Linked DNA regions of Chlorobaculum tepidum TLS. Each later gene encodes a partner of the first gene's protein in a complex. Links are inferred from orthologs where the notes say so. Each region holds a gene or a part of one and is shown on either strand. Other genes may lie near its edges. The genes, in order: hisF and hisH.

The links.
Region 2: the proteins of hisF (region 1) and hisH are in contact, whole or in part, in a crystal structure (PDB 6RU0), measured with the Thermotoga maritima proteins. The link is inferred for Chlorobaculum tepidum TLS from one-to-one orthologs. Residues at the interface, in WP_004080486.1 of Thermotoga maritima: Met1, Leu2, Ala3, Arg5, Ser40, Glu41, Asp45, Glu46, Ala70, Glu71, Ile73, Asp74, Ile75, Pro76, Phe77, Asp98, Lys99, Ser122, Gln123, Glu161, Thr195, Leu196, Asn247, Arg249, Glu251; in WP_004080484.1 of Thermotoga maritima: Asn15, Arg18, Arg22, Arg117, Leu118, Pro119, His120, Met121, Gly122, Trp123, Asn124, Asn134, Gly135, Tyr136, Tyr138, Val140, Tyr158, Glu180, Lys181, Ser182, Ser183, Lys184, Ile185.

Annotation. Positions count from the first base shown.
Region 1 is NC_002932.3:1,419,241-1,422,367, reverse strand. The notes cover bases 165-2,970. They hold hisF (imidazole glycerol phosphate synthase subunit HisF), read right to left. Parts: upstream 2,043-2,970; coding sequence 1,287-2,042; downstream 165-1,286. Other genes in these bases: AYT24_RS06845 (NAD(P)/FAD-dependent oxidoreductase), read left to right, coding at 2,526-2,970; AYT24_RS06850 (hypothetical protein), read left to right, coding at 2,172-2,492; AYT24_RS06860 (VanZ family protein), read left to right, coding at 766-1,170; tatA (twin-arginine translocase TatA/TatE family subunit), read left to right, coding at 429-641. Also shown: AYT24_RS06870 (DUF4136 domain-containing protein), read right to left, coding at 1-127; more of AYT24_RS06845, read left to right, coding at 2,971-3,127.
Region 2 is NC_002932.3:490,574-493,702, forward strand. What follows is about bases 288-3,095. They hold hisH (imidazole glycerol phosphate synthase subunit HisH), read left to right. Parts: upstream 288-1,292; coding sequence 1,293-1,898; downstream 1,899-3,095. Other genes in these bases: AYT24_RS02290 (sulfide/dihydroorotate dehydrogenase-like FAD/NAD-binding protein), read right to left, coding at 288-1,096; hisA (1-(5-phosphoribosyl)-5-[(5-phosphoribosylamino)methylideneamino]imidazole-4-carboxamide isomerase), read left to right, coding at 1,920-2,702; scpB (SMC-Scp complex subunit ScpB), read left to right, coding at 2,741-3,095. Outside these bases: gltA (NADPH-dependent glutamate synthase), read right to left, coding at 1-129; more of AYT24_RS02290, read right to left, coding at 251-287; more of scpB, read left to right, coding at 3,096-3,129. UniProt on the Escherichia coli protein: IGPS catalyzes the conversion of PRFAR and glutamine to IGP, AICAR and glutamate. The HisH subunit catalyzes the hydrolysis of glutamine to glutamate and ammonia as part of the synthesis of IGP and AICAR.

The DNA.
Region 1 (3,127 bases):
TCCATCGGTAGGTTTTGTAGCGCTCGAAGGGAATGGTGCGGTCGTAGTCGCTGACGACCCGGTAGTTAGAACACCCCGCAAGCGTCAGCAGGGCGATCATCGAAAAAATCCAGAAACGTGTTCTCATGGTTTACCTCGCCTGTTCATCGTTTAGCTGAATAGTGTTGTCTCGTCGCAGTTTTTTTGACGTCAACATCCGAAAAAAACCTTCAACGCACTTTTGGCTCGATAAAATCCACAAAAGGGGGAAAAAAAGTGGTGTCAAATGAAAGAATAAGTACTATCTTAGCGATAAAGAACGGGGGCTCGTTTCAACGAGCTTTAACTGCCGGTTTCAGGCCGGATTACCAAAGCCTTTTAGCGCTTTGCGACGGTGAAGAGGGAAGGAATTTGTCTTTTTTTTATCAAATCAAAACGGAGTAGTTGTCATGGATGTTGGTGGGCCTGAGTTGTTACTTATTTTAGTGGTTATACTGATCCTGTTTGGCGGCCAGAAAATTCCGGAACTGGCCAGAGGTCTTGGCAAGGGCATCAAGGAGTTCAAGAAAGCGCAGGCCGATATCGAGTCGGAGTTTCACAAAGCGGTCGATGGCGTTTCAGATACGGTCAAGCAGGCCGGAAGTTCAGAGAAGAAGTCCTGATCCGTAACGGCTTGCTCGTCGGGATTTTTTCGTTACTGGATGAAGCTGTATTTTCGTTACACTATTTGAGGACGAAAGTACGCCATGTGCCGGAGCGCTGTACGGCAACAAGAAAAAAATCAGTATGCTTCTTACTCCATCCGAAAAGATTACGAGAGAATACAACCGTTTGTGGATCGTCTCTATCGCCCGGATTTTACTTGCTCTTGCGATCGGTTTTACCCTGTATGAAGCGACAATACATCACCCGATTCTGCCACCAAGGATGGATTACGGTGACAAGGTTCTTCACGCAGCGGCATTTTTTGCATTGACCATGCTCACGGAAATATCGTTTCCGGGCCTGAAATCACTCCTGCCAAAGCTGCTTTTTCTTTTGGGTTTCGGGATTTTCATTGAATGGATTCAGTCTTTTCTCCCGTGGCGCAGCTCCGATGTGTCGGATTTTCTTGCCGACTGCGCCGGTATTGCATTGTGCTTCGTTCCCGTGCTTCTGACCCGCCTCACTCTACGACTTTCTGACCACTGAAATGGCGTAATGGACGTCATGCCGAAATAGCGTTTTCCCGCATGTTGCGCCACGCAAGAGAAGCTGTCTCATAAGCCGGGAGTCGCGACCGGGCCGATCGCTACGTATGCGGAGGTTCAGAGCCTGACCGTGATTCCCCGTTCGCGCAGGTACTCCTTGGCCTGCCGGATCGAGTAGGTGCGGAAGTGGAAGATCGAGGCCGCGAGCGCAGCGTCGGCGTGGCCATCCGTAAATCCCCGGTAGAGATGTTCGAGGTTGCCTGCGCCGCCGGAGGCGATCACCGGAATGTGTACGGTGGTCGAGATCATTTTGAGAATTTCGTTGTCGTAGCCCTCCTGCGTGCCGTCGCGATCCATGCTGGTCAGGAGAATCTCGCCCGCGCCGAGTTCCTGCACCTTGTGTGCCCATTCAACCGCTTCGTACTCCGTCGGCTTTTTGCCCGAATGAGTATGAACGATGTACCGCCCATCGACCTTTTTCACATCAATCGCCACCACCACCGCCTGCGAGCCGAACTTTTCGGCGATGCGCGAGATCAACTCCGGCTCGCTGACGGCGGCGGTGTTGACCGACACCTTGTCCGCGCCGTGCAGGAACGCGTCGTGCGCCCGCTCGACCGAGCTGATACCGCCGCCGACCGTGAGCGGAATGAACACCTCGCCTGAAACTTTCAGTACCTCTTCGAGGGTTGTCCTTCTTGATTCCAGCGACGCGGAGATGTCGAGAAAGACCAGCTCGTCGGCCATTTCATTGTTATAAAAGCGGGCCTGTTCGAGAATCGAACCGGCATCCCTGAGGCCTTCGAAGTTGATGCCTTTAACCACCCGTCCGTCGCGGACGTCAAGGCAGGGTATGATGCGTTTGGCTAACATGTGCGCGATACTGTTGGTTGGCCGGACAGCGGCCCGGTACATCGGATGACTTTGAATCTGCCGCAATATATCAAAGTCTTCTTATATTGAGCCGCATTCAAAGCAGCCAACAGAAAAAGAGAAACCGTCATGAAATTTCCTGTTTGCGATTTTGCAGAATCCGAAGAGGGGTTCTATTCCCAGTGCGCAAGCTGTCCCATCGAGTCCAGCCAGCCCGGTTGCGCTCTCGACGAACAGAGTGACGGCACCTATCTGTTCATCGGCGAAACTCCGCATGGCGGCGTTAGGGCGGTCTTCTACTTCAAGAACGATGCAGGCAAACAGGTCTCCAAGCAGGAGGCTGTGCATGTTGAAATACACGAATTTGACGACCAGGATCGGCTTGTCGCCATTCTCTATGGCATGGTTGATCCGGAGGGCATGATCTACCTGAAAAAGTCTGACAGCTAAAGCGTCAGGGCAAACCCCATCAAGGCATTCATAATGTTAGATATTCACAATCCAGCGACCGACCACCACGATATGAGGGATCTCACCATCATCGGCGGTGGTCCAACAGGCATCTTCGCAGCTTTCCAGTGCGGCATGAACAACATCTCCTGCCGTATCATTGAGAGCATGCCACAGCTCGGCGGGCAGCTTGCGGCGCTCTATCCTGAAAAACATATCTACGACGTGGCCGGCTTTCCGGAAGTTCCGGCCATCGATCTGGTCGAGAGTCTCTGGGCGCAGGCCGAACGGTACAATCCCGATGTTGTGCTGAACGAGACGGTCACGAAATACACCAAACTCGACGACGGCACCTTCGAAACCCGAACCAACACGGGTAACGTTTATCGCTCACGCGCCGTGCTTATTGCTGCCGGTCTCGGTGCGTTCGAGCCGCGCAAGCTGCCGCAGCTCGGCAACATCGACCACCTTACCGGAAGCTCGGTTTACTACGCGGTTAAATCTGTCGAGGATTTCAAGGGCAAGCGCGTAGTAATCGTGGGTGGCGGCGATTCGGCGCTCGACTGGACGGTGGGACTGATAAAGAACGCCGCTTCAGTGACGCTGGTGCACCGCGGCCACGAGTTTCAGGGTCA
Region 2 (3,129 bases), 930 kb from region 1 along the record:
TGCCTGTTCCGGGGTTAGGCCAAGGTTGACCTCCTTGAAGTTACCGACGCGCTCCACTGGATCCTGAGCGGGCATCTTCTGACGGGGAATGGCCATACGTTCCTTGGTGGTGATAGTACGAGCGTCCATGATTACGATTGCTGGTTTAGCGGTGAAACGGATTTTCGTGACAGTCCTGCCCGCCGGAGGTCGCTCGAAACGGCTCCGGAAGGTAGACAGCTTCTATGAAAAATGTTAGGTTGTGCAGGAATCAAGCTTGCCTGGTCAGATTGCATTCGTGAGCGAAGGTATCGTTAGCCTCCTTCTCTTCGTGCTGGTAAATCCTGTTCCTGTCGGCAAGGTTCTTGAAATCGACCTGGTGCGCATCGAACTCCGGGCCGTCGATGCAGCCGAACTTGATCTCGCCGCCGACCGTGACGCGGCAGCCGCCGCACATCCCGGTGCCGTCAATCATGATGGGATTGAGGCTGACCACGGTCTTGATGCCGTACGGACGGGTGACGTCAGCCACAGCCTTCATCATCGGAATCGGGCCGATGGCGAGTACAAAGTCGATCTTTTTGCCCGAGTCGATCAGCTCCTGGAGCTTCTGCGTCACGAAGCCGTGGAAGCCGTACGAGCCATCGTCAGTGGTGATGTAGGCTTCATCGCTGACCGCCTTCATCTCATCTTCGAGGATCACGAGATCCTTCGAACGCGCGCCGTTGATGGTGATGACGTAGTTGCCTGCTTCTTTCAGTGCTGCCGCCGTCGGGTAGGCGATAGCGGTGCCCACGCCGCCGCCGATACTGATTGCCGTACCGAAATTCTCAATGTGCGAGGGCGTTCCCAGCGGGCCGACCACATCGGCGATCGAGTCGCCTGCCTCCTTGCAGTTCAACTCACGTGTCGATTTGCCCACACCCTGCGCGATGATGGTGATGGTGCCCTTTTCGGGATCCGAATCAGCGATGGTCAGAGGAATGCGCTCGCCGTTTTGGTCGATCCTGATGATGACGAACTGGCCGGCTTTTCGCTTTTTTGCGATCATCGGAGCCTCGATTTCGAATTTTTTAATATTTTCGGCTAAAAAAATAGCGGAAACAATCCTGTACATTGTTCTTGCGATTACTCGTGATATGTGGATTGGAATGACTTTCAGCAGGGAAGCAAGGAACAAAAGTGAAAGCCACAGAAGAGGGTATAATACGGCGAGAACTTCTTAAAAAAAAGACGTGTTGCCCCTTTTTCGAGGTTTGAACCGCTTTTTTCTCCATCCGGAGGCCATCAGCAACGTTTTAATCTTTAAGTTCATGGTATTTATTGCCGACTATGGCGCCGGAAACCTCAGGTCGGTGCACAAGGCTTTCGATTATCTCGGTATCGAGGCAGTCGTCAGCGACAAGGCATCCGAGATGAGCCGTTACGATAAAGTGCTTATTCCCGGTGTCGGCGCGTTTGGCCCGGCGATGGAAGCGCTGAACCGCCAGGGATTCGACGAGGCGATCCGGGAGCATATCGACAAAGGCCGCAGTGTGCTCGGTATCTGCCTTGGCATGCAGCTCTTTCTTTCAGAAAGCGAGGAGATGGGAGCGTATAAGGGCCTTGACATCGTGCCTGGCAAGGTGCTCCGTTTTACCAGCAGTACCGACAAGATTCCGCAGATTGGCTGGAACTCTGTTGATTATTGCAAGGACTCGGTCCTTTTCCGCAATGTTCCAGATCAGTCGTATTTCTACTTCGTGCACTCTTACTATTGTGCTCCCGACGAGCCGGAAAGCGTGGCCGCGACCACCTTTTTCGCCGGGAAAAAATTTTGTTCGGCCATTGAGAAAAATGGTATTTTCGCGGTACAGTTTCACCCTGAAAAAAGCTCCGAAGCAGGTTTGCAGGTGCTGAAAAATTTTGCAGAATTTTAAGTCCTTGAGGTTATAAACGTTATGCTGATTATACCGGCTATAGATATTAAAGAAGGAAAGTGCGTCAGGCTGACCCGCGGGGACTTCGCTCAGAAGAAAATCTATCTTGACAATCCGTGCGACATGGCGGTCATCTGGCGGAAGCAGAACGCCAAGATGATCCATGTGGTCGATCTCGACGCAGCCCTGACTGGTGAGACGGTCAACTTCGAGAGGATTCGCGAGATCGTCAATGTGCTCGATATTCCGATCCAGGTCGGCGGTGGCATCCGCTCTGTCGAGGCGGTTGAAAAGTACCTTGACATTGGCGTCAGCCGTGTGGTTATTGGCTCTGCGGCGGTTACCAATCCCGGCCTCATCGCCGATCTCCTGAAGAAATATCGTCCTTCGCAGATCGTCGTCGGCATCGATGCCGAGCACGGCGTGCCCAAAATCAAGGGGTGGACCGAGAGCAGCAATATGCAGGATTACGAGCTTGCTGGCGAAATGAAGAAGCTCGGCGTCGAGCGCATCATTTACACCGACATCACCCGTGACGGCATGTTGCAGGGGGTCGGCTACGAAACCACCAAACGCTTTGCCGAGAAGGCGGGCATGAAGGTGACCGCGTCTGGTGGCGCGACCACTTCCGATGACCTGCACAAGCTCCGCTCGCTCGAAAAGTACGGCGTCGATTCGGTCATTATCGGCAAGGCGCTTTACGAGTGCAATTTTCCGTGCCAGGAGCTGTGGTACGCCTACGAGCAGGGGCTTGGCATCGACGGCGAATTTTCCACGGCCCGCAAGAAGGAGTGCTGCTCCTGACGGCGGCCGCATCGCGCTTGCAACCATCGACAGTCACCGTGCAGGAACAACGCCAACAACTTCTCCGGTCGCTTGAAGCCCTGATCTTCTCCTCGGAAGAGCCGGTCAACCTTCAGACGCTCAGTCAGATTACCGCCCATAAGTTCACACCGAGCGAACTCCAGGAGGCGGTCGATGAACTCAACCGCGATTACGAGGCGACCGGCAGAACCTTTCGCATTCACGCCATCGCTGGCGGTTACCGTTTTCTCACCGAACCGGAATTCGCCGACCTCGTCCGCCAGCTGCTCGCGCCGGTGATCCAGCGGCGTCTTTCCCGATCCATGCTCGAAGTGCTCGCCGTGGTGGCCTGGCACCAGCCCGTCACCAAGGGCGAAATCCAGCAGATCAGGGGTGCGAGTCCCGACTACTCCATCGATCGTCTGCT